Regions from separate parts of the Streptomyces sp. NPDC046821 genome, predicted to be linked through region 2. Evidence: riboswitches for the same ligand, from Rfam matches in the RefSeq annotation. Region 2 holds a riboswitch; each other region holds the start of a gene.
The links. Region 2 has a riboswitch for cobalamin ahead of ABZ893_RS14265 (HoxN/HupN/NixA family nickel/cobalt transporter). Riboswitches for the same ligand answer to the same signal wherever they lie in the genome.
Positions count from the first base shown of each region.

Region 1: linked by a shared signal. The riboswitch ahead of ABZ893_RS29905 (ribonucleoside-diphosphate reductase subunit alpha) and the one ahead of ABZ893_RS14265 (HoxN/HupN/NixA family nickel/cobalt transporter) in region 2 are both predicted to bind cobalamin.
Region 3: linked by a shared signal. The riboswitch ahead of ABZ893_RS07360 (iron ABC transporter permease) and the one ahead of ABZ893_RS14265 (HoxN/HupN/NixA family nickel/cobalt transporter) in region 2 are both predicted to bind cobalamin.
Region 4: linked by a shared signal. The riboswitch ahead of ABZ893_RS20040 (prenyltransferase/squalene oxidase repeat-containing protein) and the one ahead of ABZ893_RS14265 (HoxN/HupN/NixA family nickel/cobalt transporter) in region 2 are both predicted to bind cobalamin.

Region 1 covers NZ_JBEYYB010000016.1:33,799-41,163, reverse strand. Annotated here, with positions in the region: gene ABZ893_RS29925 (helix-turn-helix domain-containing protein) at 1-912, opposite strand, end outside; gene ABZ893_RS29920 (hypothetical protein) at 1,006-1,164, shown strand; gene ABZ893_RS29915 (class I SAM-dependent methyltransferase) at 1,146-1,985, opposite strand; gene ABZ893_RS29910 (ribonucleotide-diphosphate reductase subunit beta) at 2,144-3,163, opposite strand; gene ABZ893_RS29905 (ribonucleoside-diphosphate reductase subunit alpha) at 3,160-5,514, opposite strand; cobalamin riboswitch at 5,633-5,767, opposite strand; gene ABZ893_RS29900 (hypothetical protein) at 5,839-6,630, shown strand; gene mctP (monocarboxylate uptake permease MctP) at 6,710-7,365, opposite strand, start outside.
Region 2 covers NZ_JBEYYB010000006.1:277,103-284,467, reverse strand. Annotated here, with positions in the region: gene ABZ893_RS14275 (hypothetical protein) at 1-376, opposite strand, end outside; gene ABZ893_RS14270 (YoaK family protein) at 493-1,167, opposite strand; gene ABZ893_RS14265 (HoxN/HupN/NixA family nickel/cobalt transporter) at 1,283-2,386, opposite strand; cobalamin riboswitch at 2,414-2,636, opposite strand; gene ABZ893_RS14260 (metalloregulator ArsR/SmtB family transcription factor) at 2,726-3,088, shown strand; gene ABZ893_RS14255 (inorganic diphosphatase) at 3,184-3,660, opposite strand; gene ABZ893_RS14250 (GNAT family N-acetyltransferase) at 3,778-4,254, opposite strand; gene ABZ893_RS14245 (class I SAM-dependent methyltransferase) at 4,533-5,249, shown strand; gene ABZ893_RS14240 (DUF4440 domain-containing protein) at 5,301-5,780, opposite strand; gene ABZ893_RS14235 (alpha/beta hydrolase-fold protein) at 5,978-7,252, opposite strand.
Region 3 covers NZ_JBEYYB010000003.1:172,577-179,941, forward strand. Annotated here, with positions in the region: gene ABZ893_RS07345 (DUF5937 family protein) at 1-322, shown strand, start outside; gene ABZ893_RS07350 (ABC transporter substrate-binding protein) at 367-1,374, opposite strand; gene ABZ893_RS07355 (ABC transporter ATP-binding protein) at 1,403-2,164, opposite strand; gene ABZ893_RS07360 (iron ABC transporter permease) at 2,219-3,247, opposite strand; cobalamin riboswitch at 3,394-3,522, opposite strand; gene ABZ893_RS07365 (GntR family transcriptional regulator) at 3,622-4,341, opposite strand; gene ABZ893_RS07370 (ABC transporter substrate-binding protein) at 5,413-6,777, shown strand; gene ABZ893_RS07375 (ABC transporter substrate-binding protein) at 6,795-7,365, shown strand, end outside.
Region 4 covers NZ_JBEYYB010000009.1:200,348-207,712, forward strand. Annotated here, with positions in the region: gene ABZ893_RS20035 (SCO2322 family protein) at 1-674, opposite strand, end outside; gene ABZ893_RS20040 (prenyltransferase/squalene oxidase repeat-containing protein) at 671-1,870, opposite strand; cobalamin riboswitch at 1,987-2,106, opposite strand; gene ABZ893_RS20045 (SPFH domain-containing protein) at 2,237-3,442, opposite strand; gene ABZ893_RS20050 (hypothetical protein) at 3,455-3,718, opposite strand; gene ABZ893_RS20055 (MBL fold metallo-hydrolase) at 3,821-4,870, opposite strand; gene ABZ893_RS20060 (aldehyde dehydrogenase) at 5,050-6,507, shown strand; gene ABZ893_RS20065 (ferredoxin) at 6,507-6,740, shown strand; gene ABZ893_RS20070 (TetR family transcriptional regulator) at 6,825-7,365, opposite strand, start outside.

The DNA of each region.
Region 1 (7,365 bases), on a different contig from region 2:
CGTAGTCCCCAGCGCCTTCATGAACTGATGGCGCATCGCCGCCGCGTTGCCGAAGCCGGTTTGCGCGGCGATTGTTTCCACTGTTTCGTCTGTGCGTTCCAGCAACTCCTGGGCCCGCAGGACCCGTTGGCGGAGAAGCCAGCGGTACGGGGTTGTGCCCGTTTCCTGCTGGAAGCGGCGGGCGAAGGTGCGGGGGGACATGTGGGCGCGGGCCGCGAGGGCCTCGACCGTGAGGGTTTCGTCCAAGTGCCGTTCCATCCAGGCCAGTACGCCTCCGACCGTGTCACAGGGCGTGACCGGCAGGGGGCGTTCCACGTACTGGGCCTGGCCGCCGTCGCGGTGCGGCGGGACCACCATGCGGCGCGCGATCGCGTTGGCGACCTCCGTGCCGTGCTCCTTGCGGACGATGTGCAGACAGGCGTCGATGCCGGCGGCCGAGCCCGCGGAGGTGAAGACGGGGTCCTCGTCCACGTACAGGACGTCGGGGTCGACGTGGGTGCGCGGGTGGCGTACCGCCAGTTCGGCCGCGTACCGCCAGTGGACCGCGCAGCGGCGGCCGTCGAGCAGGCCGGCCGCGCCGAGCGCGAAGACGCCGGAGCAGACGCTGAGCACCCGCGCGCCCCGGTCCACCGCCCGGCGCAGCGCGTCGAGCAGCTCCGGCGGATAGCTGTCGCGCCGGGGCATACCCGGCAGGGCGATCAGGTCGGCCTCGTCGAGCCGGTCGAGCCCGTACGGGGTCGAGACGGTGAACCCGGCGTTCGTGGTGAGCGTCGGCCCCGCGGCGGAGACCACCGCGAAGTCGTAGACCGGCAGGCCCTCGTCACTCCGGTCGAGCCCGAACACCTCGGAGACCACGCCGAGTTCGAAGGGATGCACTTCGTCGAGCAGCACCGCGGCGACGTTTTTCAACATGCTTCCGAGTGTGCCGCAGAGTTGGCAGTAATTCGAGGGTCCATGACAGTCCTGCCACTGCCGCGACTGGCCGCCCGGCGCCAGAGTGGAGGCATGAACACAGCGATGAACTACCTCACCGTCCTGGCCGTCTTCCTCCTCCTCGCCGCCCCGTCGCTGTACGGGATGGCCCACGACCGCCGGATCGACCGCCAGATCCGCGCGGCTCGCGAGGCCGAGGAGCGGCGCTCCGGCTACGACGTGGCAGCCTGACCGGGCCGCCATCCGAAGGCCAGCAGATGGGAACTCGTGACCCTGAGCTCGGGGTGCGGTTCAGCTGTCCGGGCCGCGACCAGAGCCGACCTGAACAGGTCGGACTCCACTGGGACCCGGCGGCCGGTGGCCACTTCGGCGGCCTTCAGGAGAGCTTCTCCCGGACCCTCCACGCCATAAGCGCACACCTCCGCGAGCCCGGACTCTCGTAGTTCCCGCTCCAGGTCCTCCACGCGGTGGAAGTAGGCGCTGGTGAACAGCTTTCCGTCATTGACCCCCTTGGCCAGAACCCTGGCCGTACGGGTCTCGCACTCGTCGAGATGCAGTCGGGCATGGCCCGCATTGTCGAAGAGCGGCGCGAACCGCTGGATCCCCGCGGCCACGACGAGCCCACCGGGCCGCACCACCCGCATCGCCTCCGCCAAGGCCCGCTGCCGGTCGGAGGGTTCGGGAAGGTGGTAGAGCGGGCCGAGCAGCAGGGCGACGTCGTACGAGGAGTCGGCAGCGCTCAGCGCCCGCGCGTCGCCCAGCTCCGCAGAGCACCCCGCCTCAGCGGCCTGCGCCACATGCCGCTCGACGGGGTCGACCAGGTGCACCTGATATCCGTCCGCCGTGAGCCAGCACGCATGTGCGCCCGGGCCGCCGCCCACGTCCAGGACGGAGGCGGGCCCGGCGGGCAGGTGGCGACGTAAGAGCTCTTGTGTGCGGACGAGTTCGAGAACGCCCGGCGCGGAGGCACTCAGCCGGGCGTGCTCGTCGAAGCGCCGGGTGTAGTAGTCGGCTACTTCGGCGGCCAGCCGGGGCGTGTGGGGTGCTGTCATGCCGGATGAGTGTGGCGGGGGAACACCGGCCGCCGCACGCGAATTTCACCGGTCGCGTTGATCGAAGTGGCCTTGAAGGGGCCGGACTTGAAGAACCGCGGTGAGAGTCCGGCTGTTCCCAGCTCCTGCCAGGAACAGCCGAACCCCTCTGGTACCGCTCAGAACTCCTCGTCGAACCCGACCGATCCCTCGACCGCCACCTGGTACGCCGACGGCCGGCGCTCGAAGAAGTTCGTCAGCTCCTGGACGCCCTGGAGCTCCATGAACGAGAACGGGTTCTCCGAGCCGTAGACCGGGGCGAAGCCGAGGCGCTGGAGGCGCTGGTCGGCGACGCACTCCAGGTACTGGCGCATCGAGTCGGTGTTCATGCCGGGCAGGCCGTCACCGCACAGGTCGCGGGCGAACTGCAGCTCGGCGTCTACCGCCTCGCGCAGCATGTCGGTGACCTGGACGCGCAGCTCGTCGTCGAACAGGTCCGGCTCCTCCTTGCGGACCGTGTCGACGACGTCGAACGCGAAGGACATGTGCATCGTCTCGTCCCGGAACACCCAGTTCGTCCCCGTGGCCAAACCGTGGAGCAGGCCGCGGCTGCGGAACCAGTAGACGTAGGCGAACGCACCGTAGAAGAACAGGCCCTCGATGCAGGCCGCGAAGCAGATCAGGTTGAGGAGGAAGCGGCGGCGGTCCGCCTTGGTCTCCAGGCGGTCCAGCTTCTCGACCGAGTCCATCCACTTGAAGCAGAACCCGGCCTTCTCGCGGATGGAGGGGATCTCCTCGACCGCGTCGAACGCGGCGGCGCGGTCCTCCGGGTCGGGCAGGTACGTGTCCAGGAGCGTCAAGTAGAACTGGACGTGCACGGCCTCCTCGAACAGCTGGCGCGAGAGATACAGGCGCGCCTCGGGGGAGTTGATGTGCTTGTAGAGCGTCAGGACCAGGTTGTTCGAGACGATCGAGTCGCCCGTCGCGAAGAACGCGACCAGGCGGCCGATCATGTGCTGCTCGCCCGGCGACAGCTTCGCGAGGTCGGCGACGTCCGAGTGGAGGTCGACCTCCTCGACCGTCCACGTGTTCTTGATCGCGTCCCGGTAGCGCTCGTAGAAGTCCGGGTAGCGCATGGGGCGGAGCGTCAGCTCGAAGCCCGGGTCCAGGAGGTTCTTCTGACGGTCTTCGGTGGTCACTGGCAGGCCTCGCAGGACTCGGGGTTTTCCAGGGAGCAGGCGACCGCGTCGGGGTCGGCGACCTGCTGGACGGGGACGGGCGCCGAGGACGCCGCGCGCGCGATCCGCGTGGCCGGCCGCGAGCGCAGGTAGTACGTCGTCTTCAGGCCCTGCTTCCAGGCGTACGCGTACATCGACGAGAGCTTGCCGATGGTGGGCGTCTCCATGAAGAGGTTCAGGGACTGCGCCTGGTCGAGGAACGGCGTACGGGCCGCCGCCATATCGATGAGGCCGCGCTGCGGGATCTCCCACGCCGTGCGGTACAGGTCGCGCACGTCCTGCGGGACCCAGGTGAAGCCCTGCACCGAGCCGTTGGACTCGCGCAGCGCCTCGCGGGTCTGCGCGTCCCACACGCCGAGCCGCTTCAGCTCCGCCACCAGGTAGGAGTTGACCTGGAGGAACTCGCCGGACAGCGTCTCGCGCTTGAAGAGGTTGGAGACCTGCGGCTCGATGCACTCGTAGACGCCCGCGATGGACGCGATCGTCGCGGTCGGCGCGATCGCGAGGAGCAGCGAGTTACGCATCCCGGTCGCGGCGATCCGCTCCCGCAGCGCCGCCCAGCGCTCAGGCCAGACAGGCTCGACGCCGTAGTGGTCGGGGTGCAGGACACCGCGCGCGGTACGGGTCTTCTCCCACGCGGGGAGCGGTCCGTTGCGCTCGGCCAGGTCGGCGGACGCCTCGTACGCGGCGAGCATGATGCGCTCGGCGATCCGCGTCGACAGGGCGCGGGCCTCGGGGGAGTCGAACGGCAGCTTCAGCTGGAAGAAGACGTCCTGGAGGCCCATCGCGCCCAGGCCCACCGGACGCCACTTGGCGTTGGAGCGGCCGGCCTGCCCGCTCGGGTAGAAGTTGATGTCGACGACGCGGTCGAGGAACGTGACGGCCGTGCGGACGGTCTCGTCGAGGCGCTGCCAGTCGATGTCACCGTCGATCACAAAGGCGCCGAGGTTCACCGAACCCAGGTTGCACACGGCCGTCTCGCCGTCGTCCGTGACCTCCAGGATCTCGGTGCACAGGTTCGACGAGTGGACGACGTTGCCCGGCTCCGCCGTCTGGTTGGCGGTGCGGTTGGCGGCGTCCTTGAAGGTCAGCCAGCCGTTGCCGGTCTGCGCGAGGGTACGCATCATGCGGCCGTACAGGTCCCGCGCGGGGATGGTCTTCCGGGCCTTCCCCTCGGCCTCGGCCTTGCGGTACGCGGCGTCGAACTCGTCGCCCCACAGGTCGACCAGCTCGGGCACGTCGGCCGGCGAGAACAGCGACCACGACTCGTCGGCGTTCACGCGGCGCATGAACTCGTCCGGGATCCAGTGCGCGAGGTTGAGGTTGTGCGTGCGCCGGGCGTCCTCACCGGTGTTGTCCCGCAGCTCCAGGAACTCCTCGATGTCGGAGTGCCAGGTCTCCAGGTAGACGGCCGCGGCGCCCTTGCGCCGGCCGCCCTGGTTCACGGCCGCCACGGACGCGTCGAGGGTCTTGAGGAACGGCACGATGCCGTTGGAGTGCCCGTTCGTGCCCCGGATCAGCGAACCGCGCGAGCGGATACGGGAGTACGAGAGGCCGATGCCGCCCGCGTGCTTCGAGAGGCGGGCCACCTGGTGGTAGCGGTCGTAGATGGAGTCCAGCTCGTCGAGGGGCGAGTCGAGGAGGTAGCAGGACGACATCTGGGGGTGCCGGGTGCCGGAGTTGAAGAGCGTCGGCGACGACGGCAGGTAGTCGAGGCGGCTCATCAGGCCGTACAGGGCGGCCACTTCGTCGAGCGCGCGGACCGACTCGTCCTCGGCGAGACCGCACGCGACGCGGAGCATGAAGTGCTGGGGGGTCTCGACGACCTGGCGGGTGATCGGGTGGCGCAGCAGGTAGCGGCTGTGCAGGGTGCGCAGACCGAAGTAGCCGAAGCGGTCGTCGCCGGCCGGGTCGATCAGGGCGTCGAGCCGCGCGGCGTGGAGCGTCACGAACTCGGCCGTACGGTCCGCGATCAGGCCCTCGCGGTGGCCCACCGCGACCGACTCGGAGAACGACGTGACGCCCTGCGAGGCGGCCTCGGCGGCGACGCTGATCGTCAGGAGCCGGGCGGCGAGCTTCGAGTACGCCGGGTCCTCGGAGATGAGCCCCGCGGCCGCCTCCGTGGCGAGCGAGCGCAGCTCGGCCTCGTCGGCTGCGGCGGACCGGCCGCGCAGCGCGGCGGCGGCGACCCGGCCGGGGTCGGCGTCGGGGAGATCGGCGGTCAGCTCGGTCAGGGTGCGCAGCAGCGCGGTTCCCGGGCTGTCCTCCGACTCGGACTGCGCTGAGGCCGGTTCGGCGGGCGCGATGGTCACGTGGGGCTCTCCCTCGCTCGGCTCTGGGCCTTGGGGGAGGAGGGCACGGGGGCATGGCGGAGCCCGTGTCACCGGCCCACTCCACGAGACCCGGACGTCTGTCACACCCGGGCCGGACGGCTCGGGCGGGGCTGTCGACAGGTCCTCGGACTCACGTATGCGCGCATACGTACACCGTTGCGGGACAGTTCCGGACTTGCACCGGATTCCCCTGCGACGACAGCGAGCACGAGCATACATCTTGTGTTGGCCGTGAAACGCAGCCCCACATCTTGTGTCGACTAGGGTGGCTGCCGAACTGGTGGCCGAGCAGGGGGAGGCGCGGTGCGGGGGCGGGGAACGGGCTGTGCGGCGGTACTGGTGATGCTGCTCGCGGGGTGCGGGAACGGCGGGGACGGGGCGCCCGGCGAGGGCGCGGGGAAGCGGCCTTCCGCGGCCACTGGTGCCGACGGTTCGGTGCCCGGCGCTGACGGCTCAGTGCCCGACGTCGCCGCCTCGGCCCCCGGCGTCGACGGCTCCGCCGACCCCGCAAAGCTCTTCACGGACGCCGAGTTGGGTTCCGCCCTCCTGCCGCCCGAGGCCATCGGCAAGCACGCGAAGGCGAACGAGATCTCCCTCGGCCTCTTCGACCGGCACTTCGGCGGAGGTGACTGGGGCGCGTGCGCGGCCGGCCGGGACGCGCGCGGGGAACTGATCCGCATGACCGGCGCCAGCGCCGAGCGCACCGTCCGCCCCGACCCCGCCGCGACCGGCGACGGCAACCCCTACGTCTTCGAGCGCCTCGTCTCGATGCCGGCCGCGCGGGCCGGCCGGTACCTCGAACTGCGGCGCGCCCTTCACGAGTCGTGCGCCCGCGTCACCGTGGACACCGAGGCCGCTCCGGTCGTTGAACACCACGAGGCCCGTCCCCTCCCCGAGTTGGGCGACGAGGCGTTCCTGGAGACCACACGCACGACGGGCGACGACGAGCACGACGGCACCCCGCACTACGAGGTCGAACTCCGCGTCGGCGGCGTCCTGGTGACGGTCGGAGCGGGCACGGACAGGGCCCTGACGCTCTCCTCCGCCGCCGCGGCGGCCCAGCGGGTCAGGAAGGACCTCTACGGGGGCTCGTGAGCCCTCAGGGCCCCGATACGCAGACGGGCCGCCGGAGGAATCGGGCGGCCCGTCAACGTACTTGGGGGAGTTGGGGAGATCAGTGCCCGCCCGCTCCCGCCGTCGCCTCCGGCAGCGTGTCCATGACGCCCGCGTCGCCCGCGTCCGCCGTGTAGTCGGCCGGCGAGGTCTCGTCGACGCCCTCGGGGGCCTTGAAGGCCTTGAGGAGAACGGTGAGGACGACGGTCACCACGACGTTCAGCACGAACGCGGTGAGGCCGATGTAGCCGATCTCGCCGATGCCCGGGATCTCCTTGGCGCTGCCACCGAAATGCTTCTGCGTCGGCGACGCGACTCCGTACGCGGCGAGCGTGCCGTAGACCATGCCGACCGCCCAGCCGGCGAGCAGCGCCCAGCGGTGGAACCAGCGCGTGAACAGGCCGCCGACGAGCGAGGGCATGGTCTGCAGGATCCAGATGCCGCCCAGGAGCTGGAAGTTGATGGCGACCGTCTTGTCCATGGTGAGGACGAACGCGAGCGCGCCCACCTTCACCAGGAGCGAGACCAGCTTGGAGACCTTGGTCTCCTGCTCGGGGGTCGCGTCCGGCTTCAGGAAGTCCTTGTAGATGTTGCGCGTGAACAGGTTCGCGGCCGCGATGGACATGATGGCCGCAGGGACCAGCGCGCCGATGCCGATGGCCGCGAACGCGACGCCCGTGAACCAGTCCGGGAACATGTTCTCGAAGAGCTGCGGGA
Region 2 (7,365 bases):
ACTCCGTACGGCCACCGTCCTGTCCTCGGCCTCCGCCGCTCGCGGGGAGCATGACCGAGCCCTCGGCGAAGGCGCTGGAGCTGGCCGTGATGGAGCCCTGGCCGCTGCGACCACAGGACACCGTGATCTCGACCGTGGACGAGGCCGACACGGTCGTCGGGGAGAGGAACACCTCCGCGGTGCTCGAGCCACTGGCGGAGATGCGGTCGCCCGACGGGCCCACGGGGTCGCGCGGGGACCCGGCGTCGGCGCCGGGAGCGGTCACCGCGTCGGGAGCCGTCATCGCGGCGGGCGCGGTCACAGAGCGGGCGGCCAGGTGCTGCGGCGCTGTGACGGCCCCGGGCGCGAGCGCCGTCAGGCACGCGGTCGTCGTCATGACGGTGGCTATGGGACAGAACATCCGGCGACTCTCCCGTTCCGTGAGCCACCGCGGCCGAATGCCGCGGTCCTGCTCCGGACGCTAGAGAGCGCGGGCGGACGCCGCCCGCAGGACTAGGCCGATCGGGGGCCGCCCCCGCCGCCGTTCGCGTTCTTCTTCCCGCCCCCGCTCGCCATCTCGCCCTTCTCGCGGTAAGCGACCCCCGTGGCCGTCACGAGCAGGGCGCTGACGAGAAGAGGCCAGCCGAGCCCGTGGTGCAGCACGAGCAGCGCGCCCACCCCGGCGCCCGCGAGCATCGCCGCCACGGAGACGACCCGCAGCACGGCCCGCGGATTGGTGCCCCCGGCGAGCGAGGAGTCCGCGGCGAGCCCCGTCAGCGTCATGGTCAGGACCGTGGTGGTCATCTCGGGGACCCCGAGCTTGCGGACCGTGGCGTTGCGCAGCCCCATCGCCCACGCGATGACCGCGATGAGCGCGTACATCGCATGGCCGGGCCGGGCGAACGCGATGGCCGACGCCACACCGAGCATGACCGCCTCGATGGCGAAGACCGAGCGGATCCACGTCTCCCGGGAGCGCCCGGCGAACGCCGCCGCCAGCCGCCCCGCGCACACCGCGCCCACGAGGAACGCGCCGAGCGACGTCAGCGACCCCGCCACGGAGAACCCGGGGGCTCCGGCCGCGGCGAAGCCGATGATGACGACGTTGCCCGTCATGTTCGCCGCGAAGACATGGTCGAGGCCCAGATAGCTGATCGCGTCGACGATGCCGCTCACCACCGTGAGCACCGTGAGGGCCGCGGTGACGGCGGCCGGGGGCGCCGCCGGCGCGGACGCCGCTGGGGGAACGCTCGCTTCGCTCACCCGCACGACTTTACGAGTGAGGCCCCCGGCGGTCCATGGGTCAGGAACGCAGGGCCCAGCGTTCCTCGACCTTCGCGAGCCGCCAGTACGCGATGGCCACCGCCCACACGACGACGAAGAGGCCCACGATGACGAACCCGACGTTGTCCAGGTCGAGCCCCGCTATCCAGCTCGTCACCGCGTCCCGCAGGTCGAGCTTGTCGTGCAGGACACCCACCAGCTCGATGGTCCCGATCAGGAACGCGACGGCGATCGACAGGCCGGTGATGGCGAGGTTGTAGAACACCTTGCGTACGGGGTTCGAGAACGCCCACTGGTACGCGAAGTTCATGAACGTACCGTCCAGGGTGTCGAACAGGCTCATGCCGGCGGCGAACAGCAGCGGCAGGCACAGGATCGCGTACCAGGGCAGTCCGGCCGCCGCGCCGCTGCCCGCCATCACCATCAGCGTGACCTCGGTCGCCGTGTCGAAACCGAGCCCGAAGAGGAAGCCGAGCGGGTACATCTGGCCCGGCCGCGTGATGGACCTGGTGAACTTACCGAGGATCCGGTTCATGAACCCCCGTGAATCCAGGTGCTGTTCGAGCTCCTTCTCGTCGTACGAGCCCGCACGCATCGCACGGAACACCCGCACGATCCCCACGAGCGCGACGAGGTTGAGCGCCGCGATGAGGTACAGGAACGACCCGGAGATCGTGGTGCCCATGACGCCGAGCGTCTGATGGGTGGCCGACCCCTCGTTCATGATCCGACCGGCCAGCGCGGTGCCGCCCGCGATGAGCGCGGCCAGCACGACCACGACGCTGGAGTGTCCGAGCGCGAACCAGAAACCCACGGACACCGGGCGTTTGCCGTCGGCCATCAGCTTGCGGGTGGTGTTGTCGATCGCGGCGATGTGGTCGGCGTCGAACGCGTGCCGCATCCCCAAGGTGTACGCGGTGACGCCGAGGCCGATCCCGAACGCCTTGGACCCCACCTCGTAGTGCTCGGGCACGACGAGTAGGAACAGGACGCCGAACGCGACGACATGGAGTGCGGCTATCACCGCGAGGAGTCCGGCGGTACGGACGGTGTCCTCGCGCCGCCATTCGAACGCGCCGCTTCCGGACGCGGGGGACTTCGGAGCCTTTACAGGCAGGGTCATACGATCACGCTCCAGCACCTCGTGGATCACTTCGTGAGATGCCGTGGCCGGTCTCCTGGCTGACGGGTGTCCGCGTCCGCCCCTGCCTTCCCAGTCGCTTGTGGCGGCCAGTGGCATCGCGGGGCGAGGCGTCCCGGGTCTCTCGTTGCCGAGGGGCCCGGGGCCCGATCACAGTGGCGAGGGCCGCTTCGGTCTGAGTCCTTGACGGACTGTCACCGAATTCCCGAACACCACGGCCCGTCCACAGTAGAGGCCGGGCGGCGACGCCTGCAAGGCTGCACAGTTGCGTAGGTGTACGCGGGTATTCAAGATCACACCCGTGGCTGCGAGGATGTGCCCATGCATCTCGTCCCCGCCGAGCGCGCCGGCCGTCGCACGATCGACGGCCACCGGGTCTGCGACGCCATCGCCGCCATCGGTGAGCCCGGACATGTCCGCGCCTGGGCCGACCGGTTCTCGCTCCTCGCCGACGCCCGGCGCCTCGCGCTGCTGCTCGCCCTGTACCGCGCCGGTCCGCTGGCGGTCTCGGATCTCGCCGTGGCCACGGGCATGAACGACCCGGCCGTCTCGCAGGCGCTGCGGCTGCTGCGCGCGGCGGGTGTGGTCGAGGGCGAGAAGGAGGGCAGGGTCGTGCGCTATCGGGTCGTGGACGCGGCGACGGGGGAGTTGTTGAAGCAGTGTGGGGCGGACGGGGCGCACTGACGGCGCGGGCGCTTATGTGAGCGTGCCGGGGGCGCCGATACGTGGCCCCGACACCCGCCCTTGCCCCCGCTCCCGCCCGCCAGTGCTACGTCAGGTCAGCCCTCCTGCCCGGCCTCGGCCGCCCGCCGCACCGCCGCACCGATCTCCGCGTACGTGAGCGCGCGGCCCTCCCAGTGCGAGCCCTCGACGGACTTGCCGGGTTCCAGGTCCTTGTAGACCTCGAAGAAGTGCGTGATCTCCAGACGGTCGAACTCGGAGATGTCGTCGATGTCCCGCACACCGGCGTAGCGCGGGTCGTGCGCGGGCACGCACAGGACCTTCTCGTCCATGCCCTTCTCGTCCCGCATGACGAACATGCCGATCGCGCGGCACTCGACGGTGCAGCCGGGGAACGTCGGATCACCCACCAGCACGAGCGCGTCCAGGGGGTCGCCGTCGTTGCCGAGGGTGCCCTCGATGTAGCCGTAGTCGGCGGGGTACTGGGTCGAGGTGAACAGCATCCGGTCGAGCCTGATACGGCCGACGGCGTGGTCCATCTCGTACTTGTTGCGGGAGCCTTGCGGGATCTCCATGAGCACGTCGAACGCGTGGATCGCGTCGGTGCCGCGGGCTTCGTCGGTGTGACGCACCTCGTTGTCCAAACCGGCCTCCTCGTCCACCCCGAGTGTGCGCCAGTGGGCGGGGGCGCGTCACCCGATGGGAAACGCCAATTCGGGCCGGTCCCACATCACGGCGGGCGGATTCGCGGCCTCCGTGCCGGTCCGTACGGCGCCCACGCCGAGGTAGAAGCCCTCGGCAGGCGGGTGGGAGACGACGCGGACCGAGGTGAGCCCGGCGGCGCGCGCCTCGTCCTTCATGTGGGCGACGAGCAGCCGCCCGATACCGAGGCCCTGCGCCGCGTCGGCGACGAACATCAGGTCGAGCTCCGGCGGCACGAGCGTGAGCGCATAGAACCCGAGCGCCAGATCTTCCGGTCCCACGGCAACGAAGACACGATGCGCCTCGATGTAGTCGGGACCCACCCGGTACCCGTCCACCATCGCCGCGTACGGAGCCTCGTAGGCACGGGACGAGCGAACGATCCGGGTCAGCCGCTTGGCGTCCCGGGCAGTCGCCCTACGCACCCGAACCGCCTGTTCCCCGGTACGCGTAATGCTCGAATCCATACCGTGAGTATTACGCATCCAGCCGCGCCGATCGACCCAGGTCCGCACCCCTCATGCGACGGGAACCGCGGACCGCACCTGCCGCAGGAACGTCAACTCGCTCTCAGGAAGAAGGAGTTCTTCCCGGCGCGTACCCGACCTGACCAGGTCGACGGCGGGGCGGATAGGACGCTCCGCGAGGCCGCTGCCAACCCCCGTAGCCCCCGGCAAGGCGCCCGCTCCCCGGTGAAGCGGCCGCCCAACCGCGAAACACCCGCCCCCGGCCTATGCTGACCCCGATGTTCGAACCCGAAGGGCCCACAGTCCGGGAGCTCGCCGTTCAGGCGTTGTCCTCCGTCGAGCGTGGCTACGACCTGCTCGCGCCCAAGTTCGACCTCACGCCGTTCCGGACGCCACAGGTGATCCTCGCGCCTGTTGCCCGCGCCCTGCATCGCCTCGGCCCGTTCGGGCGTGGGCTCGATCTGTGCTGCGGGACCGGCGCGGGGCTCGGTGTGCTGCGGCAGGTGTGTCGCGAGCGACCCGTAGGGGTCGACTTCAGTGCGGGCATGTTGACGGAGGGACGCGCGGCGTACGGGGACGGCGCGGACCTGGTGCGCGGCGACGCGCTCGCCCTGCCCTTCGGTCCGGTCTTCGACCTGGTCGTCAGCTTCGGGGCGTTCGGGCACTTCCTGCCCCGGCAGCGACCCGAGCTGTTCGCGCAGGTCCACTCCGTACTGAAGCCCGGTGGCCGCTTCGCGTTCCCGCTTCCGGCGCCCGCGCGGCCCGGCTCACGCGGCTACTTCGCGATGCTGGCCTTCGATGGCGCGATGCGCGTGCGGAACGCACTGTGGCGGCCGCCGTTCGTCATGTACTACCGCGGTTTCCGCCTGGGCGACGTACGGAGAGAGCTGAACGCGGCCGGATTCGACGTGGCTCTCCAGGCGCTGCCCGAGCTGGGCGAGCGGAGCGACGGCAGCCCGAGGTGCCGCCTCCTGGTGGCGACCCGTAAGCGCTGACCCTCGTCGCTGACCCGTAAGAGCGGCCCCGCATTCGTTGACGCGTAACCGCTAACGGCCCGTGTCCGGCACCCCGCCCGCCTGCCGCACGTCCTCATGCAGGTGCACGATCAGCCAGCGTCCGCCCTCGGGGTCTCTGTGCAGGACTGCCGTGTTCCGGATCAGCTCGGGGCGCAGCGGGGCGCCGTCCGGACCGGGCTCGAACGCGACGCGCAGCCAGTACCGCAGGACCGCCGTGTCGCCGAAGACGTCGACGACCGGGTCGAAGGGGCGCGGACTCCTGGTCACGGGACCGTCCGCCGGCCGCTCGGACCGTACGCGGTCCAGGTCGGGCTTGCCGAGCAGCAGGTTCTCGTCCGCCGGGTCCCAGATCGTGGCCTCCGGGTCGAGCCGCGCGTCGACCTGGGCGCGGTCCCCGATGGCGTACGCCTCGTACATGCCCGTCACGACGGACCACACGGCGGCCACGTCGCCGGGCGCCGCGCCCGGCCTGGCCAGTGCGGGGCGTGCGGTCACGGCGGACTCGGGCATACGGATGCTCCTGGTCGGACGGGGAAAGCGCGGCGGCGCCGATGCCAGGCCACCGTAACGGGTCGCCGCCGACCGGCGGCCGGCCGGGCGCCCGGCCCGGGACCTGGAACGTAGTGGCCCCGCCCGCCCCGGGCGCTGGTTGCACCGGGGCGGGCGGGGCGGTCGAGGGGGTGCCAGTGGCGCGGACGCCCCGCGTGTCAGTGGCGCGGACGCCCCGCGGCCTGGGTCGTGGGCGGGTGGGCCGGTGCCGAGGCCGGCTTGTGGGCGGGCGTGCCGGGACCGTGCTTGACCGGCGGGGCCGGCGTGATGTCCTGCGGGAACGTCAGCTGGCTGCTCATCCACTGCATCGCCGGCGAGATCTCCCGCAGCCAGGTCGTGAAGTGGTGGCTGCCGCGCGGCAGGATGATCTGGGCCGACGTCATGGGCGGCTTCACCGCGTGCAGGAACTGCATCGTGGCGGCGTAGTCCTTCTCGCCCTGCCTGCTGCTCGCGGCCAGCACCGACACGTGCGGGACGGGCAGGTGCTTCAGCCGCCACACCAGGTCGTGCTCACGCTGCCGCTTGGCGCCGGCCGGACCCGAGCCGAACAGGCTGCCCGTGGTGAGGTCGTCCGCGATCTTGTAGTCACCGGACAGGGACGCGGCCGACGTGTACACGTTGGGGTTGCGCAGCGCGAGCTGGAGCGAGCACGTGCCGCCCGACGAGTAACCGAGGGCGCCCCACGCGCTCGGGTCGTGCCCGACGCGGTACGTCTGCTTGATCGCCTCGGGCAGGTCCTTGGTGAAGAAGGTCTCCGCCTGCGGGCCGCCCGGCACGTCCACGCACTCGGTGTCACGCGGCGGCGCGATCGTCGGACGCACCATCACGATCACCGTCGGCTGCATCTTGTTCTGCTGCAGCAGATGGTCGGCGGTCTGCGGCACCTGGAGATACTGGGCGAGGTTCATGATGCCGCCCGGATAACCACTGATGGCGACCATCACCGGGAACCGCTGGCGGTGGTACTGCTGCTGGAAGTACTGCGGCGGCAGGTACACGAACGCCGGGTTCACGGCCCGGGTCCGCCGGCCGATGATCTTGACCGACTCGATCTTGCCGACCTTCGAGGGAGGCCCCTGCGGAAGGCCCTTCACGCGGTCGAGGCCCTGCGGTCCGGCCGGCTGCACGAGCCCGCCCTGCGTCGACCCGACGGTGGAGACACCGGACTGACCAAGGGCCGTGACCTGGGCCGGAGCCTTGTCGACATTGCCGAGCAGCTCGCTCCAGGACCCGTAGAAGTCGAACTGGGTGTTCACAGCGATGGCGAACGCGGTGATAATCGTCAACTGCGTGGCAGCGATCACCCCGAGGCGGCCGAGGACGGCCGCGGGCCCGCGGCGGGCGAGGCGGGGCCACACCCAGACCGTGAGCCCCACGCACACCAGTGCGGCCAGCACTGTCGCGTATTCGAGTGCCCGACTCGTCAGGCCCATGTTTTCCTCAACTTTCAGCCGTCATCTGCCTTGTTAAGCAGTTTTCATGGGGAAAGAGGCACGGTGGCCGCGGAAGGTTTGCCGTCGTCCGCGTTCTTACCGTGCTCCTGTGT
Region 3 (7,365 bases), on a different contig from region 2:
GTCGGTGCCGCCGGACCCGCCGCAGCTGGCCTACCCGGCCCGCGGCATCGGCACCCTGTGGGAACCCCGTACGACGGGCTCCATCGAGGCCGTCGCGGGTGTCCTCGGCCGCTCCCGCACCCTGCTCCTGGCCGAACTGGACACCCCCTCCTCCACCACCGAACTCGCCCACCGCTGCGGCCTGTCCGCGCCGGGCGCCTCCCAGCACCTCACCGCCCTGCGCGACGCCGGCCTGGTCAGCGCCCACCGCGCGGGCCGCTCGGTGCTCTATGCGCGTACCACCGTGGCCGATGCCCTGATGTCGCCGACCGTACGCAACTGAGACGGAGCCCGACCGCTGACGGACCTTGGCAGGACACGTAAGTGTCAGCCCGCGTCACCGCCACCCCGCAGGTACGCCCCCAGCCGCTCGATCGCCGACGGATTGCGTGGGCTTTCGACGAGGTCTGCGTAGTCCAGCGTGAAGATGCGCTTGTTTTTGATCGCGGAGACGTTGCGCAGGGGTGGGTAGGAGAGGAGGAAGTTCTTCTTCTGTTGTGCGCTCGTCGAGCCGTAGTCGTTGATGACGATCACGTCCGGGTTGCGCTTCACGACCGTTTCCCAGCCGATCGTCGTCCATGAGTCCTTGAGGTCGTGGAGGATGTTGGCGCCTCCGGCCTCGCTGATGATCTGGTCGGGGGCGGCGTAGCGGCCCGAGGTGAACGGCTGGTCCTGGCCGCTGTCGTAGAGGAAGACCGAGGGCTTGGGGGCGTCCTTGGGGATTTTCGCGTGTACGTCCGCGACCTGTGCTTTGTACGTGGCGATCAGCTTTCGTGCGCGCTCCTGGACGCCGAAGATCTGGCCCAGATTCTCCAGGTCCGTGTAGAGCGCTTCCAGTGGCGGCATGATGCCGCGCGACGTGCTGGTGCGGGCGTTGCGGCAGGATTCGGTCAGGAGGTACGTGTCGATGCCGGCCTTGTGCAGCTCGCCCGGAGTCAGCTCGTTCTCGTTGAAGCCGTAGTTCCAGCCGGCGAAGACGAGGTCCGCGCGTGCGGCGAGTGCGCCCTCCTTGGTGAGGCGGTCCTTGGAGAGCCACTTCACCTTGTCGTACGCGTCCTTGTACGGCACGTCATCGTGCGAGACCTCGTCGGCGGGCATGGCATAGCCGGCCATGTGGTCCTCCAGGCCGAGCGCGAACATGAGCTCGGTGATGCCGGGCCCGTTGGTGACCACCCGCTCGGGGCGCTTGTCGTACGTGACCTTCTCGCCGCAGTTGGTGACGGTCACCGCCTGCGGCTTCGCCGTTTTTTCGTCAGGTACGACCTGCGCGCCGCAGCCGGTCAGCGTGAGGGCGGCGGCGAGGCCGAGCGAGGCGTAAGACAGGAGCGTGCGCACAGGGACCTTCCCGTTGGGTGTCAGGGAGTCAGGGAGTCAGGGGGCCGAAGAGGAACTGGGTGGTGCCTGTCTCGGGGTGGCGCACCCGGTGTGCCCGGACGCCGAAGACGTCGGCGAGCAGCCCCGGTGAGAGGACCTCGTCCGGCGGGCCCGAGGCGACGACCCGCCCGCCGTGCAGTACATGCAGCACGTCGCAGTGCGCGGCGGCGAGATTGAGGTCGTGCAAGGCCGCGAGCACCGTCGGGCCGCCGGCACGTACCCGGCGCAGCACGTCCAACTGGTGGGCTATGTCGAGGTGGTTGGTGGGCTCGTCCAGGACGAGGACGCGCGGCTCCTGGGCGAGCGCGCGGGCGATGAGCACCCGCTGTTTCTCGCCACCGGACAGCGACAGGAAGCCGCGCGAGGCGAGGTGCGCGACGCCGGCCCGGGCCAGCGCCTGTTCGCAGATCTGCCGGTCACGCGCGGCGGTGCGCTCGCGGTGCGGCCGGCGCCCCATCGCGACGACCTCGGTGACGGTGAAGTCGAAGTCGGCCGCTGTCTCCTGCGGCAGCGCGGCGAGCAAGCGTGCCGCTGCCCGGGGCGCCATGCGGTGCACGTCCTCGCTGTCGACCCTGACCACTCCGGCGTCGGGCCGCCGTGCCCGGTAGACGCAGCGCAGCAACGTCGACTTCCCGCTGCCGTTGGGCCCGACGAGCCCCACGAAAGCTCCTGCGGGCACGTCGAGAGTGACCTCGTCGACGAGCCGCGCGCCCGCCACCTCGACCGAAACGCCTTCTACGGCAAGCCGCACGACTCTCCTCCGGAACAAACATCGGTGACGGACCTGTCGGTGGGACGCCCCAACTCAGCGTCCCGTCAGCGCGTGGCCGCCGCGCCGCATCAGCAGCAGGAACGCGGGTACACCGAGCGCGGCCGTGACCACACCTACGGGCAGCTCCGTAGGCGCGAGCAGCAACCGCGACAGCACATCGGCCCACACGAGCAGCACCGCCCCGGCGAGCGGCGCCACCGCGAGCACCCGTACGTGCGAGGCGCCCACGAGCATCCGTACGAGATGCGGAACCATCAGCCCGACGAAACCGATCGCCCCGCTCACGGCGACGACCGTGCCCGTCACGGCCGCCGTCACGACGAACAGCTCACGCCGCAGCCGGTCGGGCGGCACGCCCAGAATCGCCGCCGTCTCGTCACCCATCGAGAGCGCGTCGAGCGCACCCGCCCGCAGCCTGAGCCACAGCCAGCCGGCCAGAACCGTCACCGCCGCCAGCGGCACCTTCGGCCATGTCGCCCCGCCGAGGCTGCCGAGCAGCCACATCATCGCCGCGCGAGCCGCCTCACCCCGTTCGGCGCCGAAGACCATGACGGTCGTGACGGCCTGGAACCCGTAGGCGAGCGCCGTGCCGGTCAGGACGAGCCGCAGCGGGCTGAGACCGAGCGGGGAGCGAGCCACGACGTAGACGACGAGGGTCGCGGCGAGGGCCGACAGAAAGGCGGAGAAGGAGAGAGCCCAGATGCCGAAACCGGCGAGTGCGCCGAACAGGATGACCGCGTTGGCGCCGACGGCGGCGCCCGAGGAGATGCCGAGGACGAAGGGGTCGGCCAGGGCGTTCCGCACCAGCGCCTGCACCGCGACCCCGACCGCGGCGAGCCCCGCGCCCACCACGGCCGCGAGCACGACCCGTGGGAAGCGGATCTCCCACACGATGGTGTAAGCCGCCGAGTCGCCTGTGCCGAGATTCCCACCGCTGAGCCCGGCCCACATGAGCCGCAGCCCCTGCCCCCAGCTCATTCCCGTAGCCCCGAGTCCGACCCCGCAGGCGAGCGAGACGACCAGCGCGAGCGCGAGCGCGACGACCAGCGGGGCGGCGGGTATACGCGCAGGTGAGACGTCTGCGGGGGTGGTGGTGCGGGGCAAGACGGGCGCACATCCTCCGGGTCGGTGCCGCCGGCGGAACGCGCAGGCACCAGAAGGGCCCGGGGGCTCTGGGGGTCCCTGCTCGCAGTCCACGGCGAGCGTTCGATGGGTCGCACACCTGCCGAGGGTGACCGGACTCGCGTGACCGAAGCGGGCCACGCACACCGTTGCGGGACAGCGCCGGATTCCCACCGGCTTCCCCCACGAGAGGCACGGGAAGCGTAGCAAGGGGGAGTTACGGGCGGGCCGGGCGGGCGGGACTCACGAAGACCCACCCTTCACCCCGCAGGCCGGCGCCCCACCGATGCCCCACGCAGCTCAGGCTCAGGAATTCAGCCCGTCGCCGGAGTGCGGCCGGTCGCGGCTCCGAAGAGGAGGCGGGTGGCGATGTCCCGGTTCACCTGTACGTGGCGCATGGCTCGGGCGGCCGCGCGGTCCGGGTCGCCGGAGGCGATCGCTTCGTAGAGGTCCGCGTGTTCGACCACCAGCTCGGCCGGGTCGTGGTGCTGGCGGAGCAGCCAGTGGATGCGGCCCTGAAGGGGTTCGAGCATGTCGGCGAGCAGGTCGTTGCGGGCGATGCGGATCAGCTCGTCGTGGAAGTCCCCGTTGGCCTGGCCGATTCCGGCGACGTTGCCGTTCGCGATGGCTTTGCGGGCGCGGGCCAGTACCTGGCGGAGCCTCAGGAGGTCCGCCTTGGTGGCGCCCTCCGTCACGCGCCGGACGACCAGCACCTCCAACGCCTCGCGTACGTCGAAGAGTTGGTCCACGTCGTGCGGGGTCAGCTCGCGGACGATCACCCCGCGCCGGGGGACCACCGACACGAACCCCTCGCGTTCCAACATGCGCAGCGCCTCGCGCACCGGCAGCCGGGAGACCCCGAGTTCCTCGGCGAGGTCCCGTTCCACGATGCGCATACCCGGGGGGTAGCCCCCCTCGACGATGCGCTCACGCACCACCTCACGCACCTGGTCGCGCAGTGGTGTGTACTCCGCGCTGAGCGCCAGCCGCTTCCGCGTGCCGACGACGTGCCCTTCCTGTCGTCCGTCGCGCACGTCTGCAACCTCCTCCTACGGGATACCGTAGCCCAATCGGCGCAAGTTTCACCCGGCTCGGAATGATCGGAATGAACTGACTGGCACGTTCCTCGTGCGGCCCCCGGGCGGGGCGGCAGCTGACCCCAAGGGCAGCGATTCCCCCGCGAACGATGGCGGGTACGCGGGCCTCTCCGAGGGGTGGCGAAGTGGATGCCACATGCATCCGTCCGGTGATCGAGTGTTCCAGCAGAGGTCGTTTCTGACTAGGTGTCAGTGCGGCCCGGGCGTGCACGGAACCCGTCGCGTGCCGACCTCGCGACCCCCACTCCTCATGGTTCGCCCGCACGCGTCCGTCGTGGTGGACGCCCGTAGACCACGGTTTCGGAGCCTGTCCGGCTCGCCGTACGCGGGGGTCGTGGCACCCTCCGGACCAGGGCGGATCGAGCGTTCGGCAGGCGGGGAACTGGGATACCGGATCCTGATTCATGCCTGCACCAAATGTTGAATGTGACCCTTGACACCTCAGGTCGGCGTCGCTCTAATTTGGGATACCGAGTCCCGACAGAGGGCTCGTACCAAGGACTTCCCCTCCTGAATGCGACTGGGCCATAACAGGGCCCCCGCGGTGTCAGCCAGGGGCTTCACACGTCGGTCCAGTGGCCGTCCGGCCTGGTGCAGGCCGTTCAGGCCCCTCGGTGGGCGCGTGCGCCGAAAGGTGCGTGCCCGCGCATTCCCCTAATTGGCAGGTCAGCGCACCTGCGTGCCCGGAGCTTCGTCGAACGCTGCTCCGGGGGCACGAAGCTGCGCGCCTTTGGCCCAGCGGCGATGGAGCGCCGCCGATCCGTCGGCCCAGGCGAATGCCTGATGGCGAACGAAAGGTTGGCCGTTATGCCTAGGAAAACGCGTGCGAGCAATCGCGCGAGATTCGGAAGACTCCTGCCCGTGGCTGCTGCCGCGATGCTCACAATGACGGGCTGCGCAGGGGGTGCTGACAGTGCGTCAAGTGATTCGGGCGCGATCAATGTCGGTTACACGCAGCCGTTGCAGACACTGGATCCGATCCATGCGGACCAGAACCAGACCAACCTCATGGACGATGTCCTTTACGACACGTTGCTTGCTTACAACTCCTCGAACAAGCTGGTCGGGAGCCTCGCGAGTTCGTTCGCGCTGACTCCGGACGCGTCGGCGGTGAAGGTGACGCTGCGCTCCGGCGTCAAGTTCCACGACGGTTCCACGCTCACCGCGAAGGACGTCAAGTTCAGCTTCGACCGTTACGTATCGATCGGCCAGGGGACCGCGTCGCATCTGGCGAACTACAAGTCGACGACGGTCACCGACGACACTCATCTCACGATCAACCTGAAGCATCCTGACGCGCTGTTCCTCGGCAGCCTGAGCAAGCTGTACATCCTGTCGGAGAAGACGGTCACCGCCCACGCCGGTTCCGACCAGGGACAGGCCTGGCTCGGGGAGCACGACGCCGGCTCAGGGCCGTACAAGATCCATCAGGGCTCGGTGCCGGTGAGCGTCGACCGGTTCGCCGATTTCTGGGCCTACAACGACAAGCGGCCGAAGCAGATCATCTGGAACCAGATCGCCGAGAGCTCGACCAAGCTCGACGAGCTCACGTCCGGACAGCTCGACATCGGGCTCAACATGCAGTACGCCCACGCCAACACCGCGGCGAAGGCGAACGGCCTCAAGGTGGCGTGGGCCGCGGTGCCCAACGCCGACTTCATCTTCTTCAACACGGCGTCCGGCCCGACGGCGAACCCGGACGTGCGCAAGGCCCTGCGCCTCGCCTACAACTACACGGACGGCCTTTCCCGCATCCGCTTCGACCGCGGCACGATCGGCAATGGACCGCTGCCGCAGACGCTCCCGTGCCTGACCGACGAGGCACCGTTCAAGCAGGACCTGAACAAGGCGAAGGCGCTGCTGAAGAGCGCCGGACAGTCCCACCTCACCCTGACGCTCCGCTTCCAGCCCTCGCTGAACGACCAGGTCAAGGAAGCGACGCTGTACCAGTCCGATCTGCGCCGCATCGGTGTGACCCTCAACCTGTCGCCGATCACGTTCCCGGACTACATCACCTCGCTCAGCCGCCCGTCCACGATCCCGCAGATGGCGCTGGTCGGCGACACCGCACCGGAACCCGACCCGGGCATCTACCTCCGCACCGCGTACAGCTCGCCCAAGATCGGCACCACCAACCGTGCCGGCTACCACAACGCGCAGGTCGACTCGCTGCTCGAGAAGGCCGCCACCACGACGGGCGAGAAGGCCCGCTGTGACATCTACCGGCAGGTCCAGAGGCGCATCAACGCCGACGCGCCCGCGATCGACGTGGCCACCCTCCAGGCCCCGCTCGTCTACCGCGACGGGCTCAAGGGAGTCACGGGCAGCCAGACCGTCTTCCCGATGTCCCTTCGCCCGGTGACCCTGAGATGAGAGGGAGTTGGGGAGCAATGCCCAAGAGAAATGGTGCCCTCGGGGGTGCGCGCACCGGCCGGATCCTGGCGGTGGCCGCGACAGCCTCGCTCGTACTCACCGGCTGCGCCGGAGGCCAGGACGGTGCCGCGAACAACTCCGGCGCGCTGAACATCGCCTACCCGCAGCCGTTGGAGACCCTGGACCCGATCCACGCGGACCAGAACCAGACCAACACGATCGACGACGTCCTGTACGACACGCTCGTCACCTATGACCGGTCGAACAAGCTGGTCGGCAGCCTCGCCGGATCGTTCGCGCTGACCCCGGACGCGTCGGCGGTGAAGGTGACGCTGCGCTCGGGCGTCAAGTTCCACGACGGCTCGGAACTCACGGCGGACGACGTCAAGTTCAGCTTCGACCGCTACGCGTCGATCGGACAGGGCATCGCCTCGGACCTGGCGGACTACAAGTCGACGACGGTCACCGACGCCACGCATCTCACGATCAGTCTGAAGCAACCCGACGCCCTGTTCCTCGGGCATCTGAGCAAGGTCTACGTGCTGGAGAAGAAGCTGGTCTCCGCACACGCCGGTACCAACAACGGCC
Region 4 (7,365 bases), on a different contig from region 2:
GCCTGCCACACGGCGGCCGCGCCGAGCACGACGACGGCGCCACCGCCGGCGATCAGACCGACGGCGGGACCACCGCCGCCCGACTCCGCGACGGTCGCACGCGGCTTCTCGGCCTTCACCGAACCCGTGTCCGCGCCCTTGCCCGCGCCCTTGTCCTTGGACGTGGACACCTGCTCACCGCACCCCGTCTTCGGGTAGCCGGAGATCGCGCACAGCAGGGCCTGGTTGTCGTAGCGCAGCGGTTTCGCGACGGCGGCGAGCGCGTCCGCGGTGGTCGCGTCGTCCGCGACCCGCGCGCACGCGGTACGCGGCTCCGGCGGCGTCTCACCGGACGGCGCGTCCTGCGCGACACCGGGGTCGATGACGAGCGCGACGCGCTTCTCGCCGGCCCGCGCCGGGGTGTCCGCGCAGATCGACGCGAACTTCGCCGTCCCGCGCGGCTTCGCCGCACTCTGCGAGTCCTCGCTCACCGAGAACCGGAACCCCTCGACATCACCGTCCGAGGGACGCGCGGTCGACGGCCCCTGGGTCGCGTAGACCCACTTGTCCCCGTCGCGGTCCCAGAAGGACCAGTAGCGGTAACCGGTTGCCTGGGCCTGGCCCGCGCCGGCCAGGAGCGCGAGCAGCGCTCCCAGGGCGAGGGCCAGGACGGGCAGGCGTCGGCGGCTGCTCACAGCTGCTGCTTCTTGCGGCCGCTGAACAGGAAGCCGATGCCGATACCGGCGACGGCCGCGACGGCGACGATGTACCAGACGCTCAGGCCGCCGCTCCTCTTCTCGTCCTTCTTCGCGGCCTGGGCGTCGGCCTTCGTGACCGGCGCGGGACCGGTCGCGTTCAGGGCCTTCACCAGGTCGGTGCCGCCGAAGTCACGCGGGTCGGCGCCGGCCGCGTGGGAGGCGAGGATCAGCTGGGCGTAGGCGGCCGGGCCGCTCTGCTCGGCCCACTTCGCGGAGTTCTTCTCCAGCCAGGTCAGGGCGCCGGCGGCCTCGTCGTGGTGGCCGGCGGCGGCGAGCGCGGTGACCGCGTCGGCCGTGTTGCCGTAGTCCGGCTGGGCCTCGGCGCCCGGCATCGCGGACATGAGGTGGTGGTCCTTGGCCAGCTCGCCGGTCAGGTAGGCGGCGCCGTTCTCGGCCGCCTGAGCGGCGTCCGGCGTACCGGCCTTGCAGGTCGGGGCACCGGCCGACTTCCCGGCGACCGGCGCCAGGCCCTTGCCGAGACCGCCGAGCACACCGGCCGCCGTGGCGTCCGCGTTGGCCGCGAGCTTGCCCTTCTTGTCGGGCTGGTACGCGAACGCGCCGCTGTCCTTGTCGCCCTTGGTGCAGGGGATCGACAGCTTCACGAGCGCGGCCTGCGCGTCCGTGACCTTCTCGCCGGCGGCGGTGAGCGCGCCGATCACGACGGACGTGGAGTTGGCGTCGGCCGCCCCGCCCGGCATGTAGCCCCAGCCGCCGCCCTTGGCCTCGACGGACTTCAGCCACTTCACGGCCTTGCCTATTTCGGCGTCGTGGCCGCCGAGCGCGGCGAGGGCCTGCACGGCGACGGCCGTGCTGTTGGAGTCGAGGGGCGTCTTGGCGTCGCAGGCCTTGCCGGCGTCGGAGCGGAACGCGGCGAAACCGCCGTTCGCGCACTGCTGCCCGGTCAGCCAGTCGACAGCCTTCGACGCGGGCTTCACGCCCATCGTGTCCTGCGCGAGCAGCGCGAGCGACTGCCGCCAGACACCGTCGTACGTCGGGTCGGAGGTGCCGTAGAGGCCGGACGGGACGACGACCTTGGGGGAGGGCGAGGCGCTGTCCGCGACCGCGGCGGGCGCACAGGCGGCGCCGATCACGACGGTCGCGCCGACGAGCGCGGCGGTGCGGCGAATGTTCATGGTGGGGCGGGTGCCTCTCCCTGCGGGGAGCCGGGCGGCACGGCACACACGGGTACCGGGCGGCTCCGGCTCCGTATGCCTCGACGGTGCCGGCCACCGGCGAGCGCCGATGACACGAGCCGGTCACGCACCGCACGAGGCATTCCGGCTCACCACGAGCGTGGTTCACGGTTGCGGGTCAGCGCCGGATTCGCACCGGCTTCCCCCCGCGCGGGCATGAGGACGACCCGCACACTGTACCGGCACGTATTCCGGCCACTCAGGGGTGCCTCAGGGGTGCCCGAAGGGGGCGGGGCAACCTGTGCCCCGCCCCCTTCGGGACGATCTTCCGGAGGACAGCCGAGACGATCCTCCGGACGGAATCCGCTACCGGATGTCCACCGGCCCGTCGTCACCCGACCGCTTCGTACCGTTCCCGCCGCCGTCGACCGGGCTCGACGCCCCGCCCAGGTAGCGCTGGATCTCGCCGCCCGGCTGCCTCGTCTCGCCGTCGGGCGCGCCGAGGTTGCGGCGGACCGAGTCGAGGATGGTCAGGCCCTGGCCGACGAGCCCGGCCGCGATCTCGCCGAGGCCGTCCGCGCCGTTGAGGACGTTGACGTTGGCGCCCGCGAGACCGCTCGCCGCCTCCTTCACGATCTGCGGCAGCTGGTCGATCAGCATCCGGTCGAGCGCGACCCGGTCGTACGACGCCGCCGCCTCGGCCTGGATCTTCATCCGCTCGGCCTCGGCGATCGCCATCACGCGGATCCGCTCGGCGTCGGCCTCGGCGGGCTTCACGACCTCGGCGACCAGCTGCTGCTGGCGCAGCTCGGCCGCGCGCTCGGCCAGTTCGGTCTGCGCCGTGAGCACTTCCTGCTCGGCGTGCGCCTGCGCGAGCGGACCGGCCTGGGCGGCCGCCGCCTGGGCGCGGTCGATCTCGGCCTTGTACTGGGCCTGGACGACGGCGGTCTGCCGGGCGTACTCGGCCTGGTTGCGCTGGGCCTCCTGCTCGGCCTGGGAAGCGGCCTGGGTGGCCTGCGCCTGGGCGATCTGGGCCTGCCGCTGGATCGCGGCCTTGTGCGGGGCCGACATCGCGTCGATGTAGCCGGTCGCGCCGTCGTCGATGGACTGGATCTGGAGCGAGTCCACGATCAGGCCGATCTTCGCCATCTCGGCCTTCGAGGTGTCGAGCACCTCGGCGGCCAGCTTCTGGCGCTCGGTGACGATCTCCTCGACCGTCATCGAGCCGATGATGGAGCGCAGGTGACCGGCGAAGATCCGCCCGGTGAGGACCGACATCTGGTCCTGGTCGGAGAGGAACCGCTGCCCGGCGTTGACGATGCTCTCCACGTCGTTGCCGACCTTGAAGGCGATGACGGCGCGCACGGTCAGGGAGATGCCCTGCCGGGTCACGCACTTCTCGACGACCTCGGCCTCCGACATGGCCAGGGAGAGGAAGCGGGTCTTGCGGAAGACAGGCAGGACGAACTTCCCGTGCCCGGTCACCACCCGGAACGGCGCTCCCCCAAGTCCCCGCCTGCCACCCGAGATCAGCATTGCCTGATCGGGTGAGGGGACGCGATATCCGAACATCCTTCAGTCTCCTTAGCGGGAGCCGCCGATGCCGCCGGAGCCGTGATCGGGCTCGTCCAGTGACGGATCGGACCAGGGCATGACGACGACCTGGCGGGTGCCGCGCGACTCGATCACCAGAACGGTCGTCCCGCGTCGCAGGGGCTCGTCGGACCAAGCGAAGAACGTCTCGCTGCCGCCCCTGACCCTCACCAGTACCTCGCCCGGTCCCTCCGGTCCTCGCGTGCCGATGATCAGCTTCCCCGTGCAGCCGACCACGGCCTCGTCCGGCGCCATCGGTGGCCGCCCCCTTGTTGTTCCGGTTCTGAGGTGACTGACATTACGCCGGTTGGGACCTGCGGACTATGCGCAGGGCGGCCGCTCGGGTGCGGGGGTGCGTCAGACCGCCACATACGTCATCGGATCGCTCCCGTCCACGGCCTCCACGTGGCCCAGCTTCACCAGCCGGCGCAGATGGGACTCGGCCTCCGAGACGGCGATGGTGCGCGACCCGTAGGGGATCTGTTCCCAGGGCCGGTTCCACTCCATCCGCTCGGCGAGCTGCCACGGGGTGAGCGGGGCGGCGAGCAGCGTGCGCAGGCCCGCGAGGCGCTCCTCGTGGTGGTCGAGCAGTTCCCGTACGCGGGCGGGGGCGTCGGTGAAGGTGTGCTGGTGGGCGGGGAGCACCTCGGCGGGGGCCAGGCGGCCGATGAGTTCGAGGGAGGCCAGGTAGTCGCCGAGAGGATCGGTGACGGTGGCGTCGTCCGGGTCCTCGTAGAGGCCGATGTGCGGGGTGATGCCGGGGAGCAGGTGGTCGCCGGAGAAGAGGCGGCCGTTGCCCTTGAGGCCGGCGGGGTGCTCCTCGTCCAGGTGCAGGCAGACGTGGCCCGGGGTGTGGCCGGGGGTCCAGATCGCGCGGAGCCGGCGGCCCGGCAGGTCGAGCAGGTCGCCGGGGGTGATGGTGCGGTCGGGCAGCGCCGGGTCGAGACCGGGCATGTTGCGGGTGCGGCCGTTGTCGCGGGCCGCGATCAGCGGGGCGATGTGCTCCTCGGGGGCGCCCGCGCCGATGAGCTTGGTGACCATGTAGCCGTACCAGCGCGACGGCGGGTTCTGGCGGGTGCGGCGCACGACGGCCGCGTCCGCCTCGTGCATGGCGATCCAGGCGCCGGACGCCTCGCGCACCTTGGCGGACAGGCCGTGGTGGTCGGGGTGGTGGTGCGTGACGAGTACGCCGGTCAGCTCGCCGACGGACGTGCCGCACGCGGCGAGGCCCGCGGTGAGGGTGTCCCACGACGTCGGGTCGTCCCAGCCGGTGTCGACGAGGACGGGGCCCGCGTCGGTGGCCACGAGGTGGACGAGGGTGTAGCCGAGGGGGTTGTCCGGGATCGGGACCTGGATGCTCCAGACCCCTCCGCCGTGGTCCTTCACCTGGCCGGTCGCCTCAGTCATGGGTCCCCACTTCTCGCGTGCACCGCCGAACACTGTCTTTGAAACTTGTTGCAAGTATCTACCTGATCAACCGTCAGATCCAGAGCCGGCGAACGCGGCGCGACCCTTCCGGATGCGAACTAGAACTGGTATCAGTTCTGAAACGGCGTCAGGTAACGGCCGCAGGAGGCAAGTCAGCCATGACCGAGCTCGTGGAACACGGACAGCTTTTCATCGGCGGGGAGTTGACCGATCCCCTCGGTACGGACGTCATCGAGGTGATCTCCCCGCACACCGGCGAGGTCTTCGGCCGCGTACCGCACGCGGCGCCCGCCGACGTGGACCGGGCCGTCGCCGCCGCCCGCCGGGCCTTCGACGAGGGACCCTGGCCGAGGGCCACCCTCGAAGAACGCATCGCGGTCGTCACGCGCATCAAGGACGCGATCGCCGTACGGCACGAGGAGATCGCCCGCACCATCTCCAGCGAGAACGGCTCCCCGTACTCGTGGAGCGTCCTCGCGCAGGCCCTCGGCGCGATGATGGTCTGGGACTCCGCGATCAACGTCGCGAAGAACTTCACGTACGAGGAGACCCGCGACGGCGCGCTCGGCAAGATACTCGTACGCCGCGAACCGGTCGGCGTCGTCGCGGCCGTAGTCCCGTGGAACGTCCCGCAGTTCGTCGCCGCGGCCAAGCTCGCGCCCGCGCTGCTCGCCGGGTGCACGGTCGTCCTCAAGCCCTCGCCGGAGGCGCCGCTCGACGCGTACCTCCTCGGCGAGATCGCGAAGGAGGCGGGGCTGCCGGAGGGCGTCCTGTCGATCCTGCCCGCCGACCGCGAGACCAGCGAGTACCTGGTCGGGCACCCCGGTATCGACAAGGTCTCCTTCACCGGGTCCGTCGCCGCCGGCAAGCGCGTCATGGAGGTCGCCTCGCGCAACCTCACCCACGTCACCCTCGAACTCGGCGGCAAGTCCGCCGCCGTCGTCCTGCCGGACGCCGACATCGAGACGACCGTCCCCGGCCTCGTCCAGTCCGCCTGGATGAACAACGGCCAGGCCTGCGTCGCCCAGACCCGCATCCTCCTGCCCCGCTCGCGCTACGACGAGTTCGCGGGCGCCCTCACGGAGGCGGCGGCCGCGCTCGTCGTCGGCGACCCGCTCGACCCGGCCACCCAGGTCGGCCCGCTCGTCGCGCAGCGCCAGCAGCAGCGGTCCCTCGACTACATCCGCATCGGCCAGGAGGAGGGCGCCAAGGTCCTCACCGGCGGCGGCCGCCCGGCGGGCCTCGACCACGGCTGGTACGTCGAACCCACCCTCTTCGGCGACGTCGACAACTCCATGCGCATCGCCCGCGAGGAGATCTTCGGCCCCGTCATCTGCCTGCTCCCGTACGGCGACGAGACCGAGGCGGTGAAGATTGCCAACGACTCGGACTACGGCCTCAGCGGCAGCGTCTGGACGGCCGACGTCGCGCACGGCATCGACATCGCGCGCCAGGTGCGCACCGGTACGTACAGCGTGAACACCTTCAGCCTCGACATGCTGGGACCCTTCGGCGGCTACAAGAACTCCGGTCTCGGCCGGGAGTTCGGGCCCGAGGGGTACAGCGCGTACCTGGAGCACAAGATGATCCACCTGCCGGCCGGCTGGGAGGCGTGATGGGGGACCGCTGGCACGTCGAGGTCGACCGGAGCGTCTGCATCGGCTCCGGGATGTGCGTGAACCACGCCCCGGGCGGCTTCCGCCTGGACTCAGCCCGCCAGTCCCACCCGGCGGACCCGGAGACCGACGCCAACGAGAAGGTGCTCACCGCGGCCGAGGGCTGCCCGGTGGAGGCGATCACGATCACGCTGTCCGACAGCGGCGAGGTCGTGTTCCCGCCGGAGGACTAGCCCCCTGAAGACGGGAGCCGGGCCACCTCGGGGGGCCCGGCTCCTCCTCCTGCCTGTACTGACTCCTGCTGCCTGTCCTGCGCGCTACTTGCCGGGGCCGGGCTCCGTGAGGTCGATCAGCCGGCACACCGTCTCGATGTCTATCTTCACCTGGGCGATCGAGGCGCGTCCCGACAGCCAGGTGATGAGGGCCGAGTGCCAGGTGTGCTCGATGACGCGGACCGCGGAGAGCTGCTGCGGGGTCGGGGAGTCGAGGCCCATCGCGTCCAGGATGATCGCCGTCGTCTGCCGGGAGACCTGGTCGACCTCGGGGCTCACGCTGCGGTCGGCGAACGTCAGGGCGCGCACCATCGCGTCGGCGAGGTGCGGCTCGCGCTGGAGCGCGCGGAAGGCTCGCATCAGGGTCTCCGCGACCCGCTCCGACGGGAGGCCCGAGGCGGGCGGGCGCTTACGGACCGTCGTGTGCATGTGCTGGAGCTGGTCCTGCATGGTCGCCACCAGCAGATGGACCTTGGACGGGAAGTAGCGGTACAGCGTGCCGAGGGCGACCTGCGAGGACTCGGCGACCTCGCGCATCTGCACGGCGTCGAACCCGCCGCGGCTGGCCAGCTGGGCGCTCGCGTGC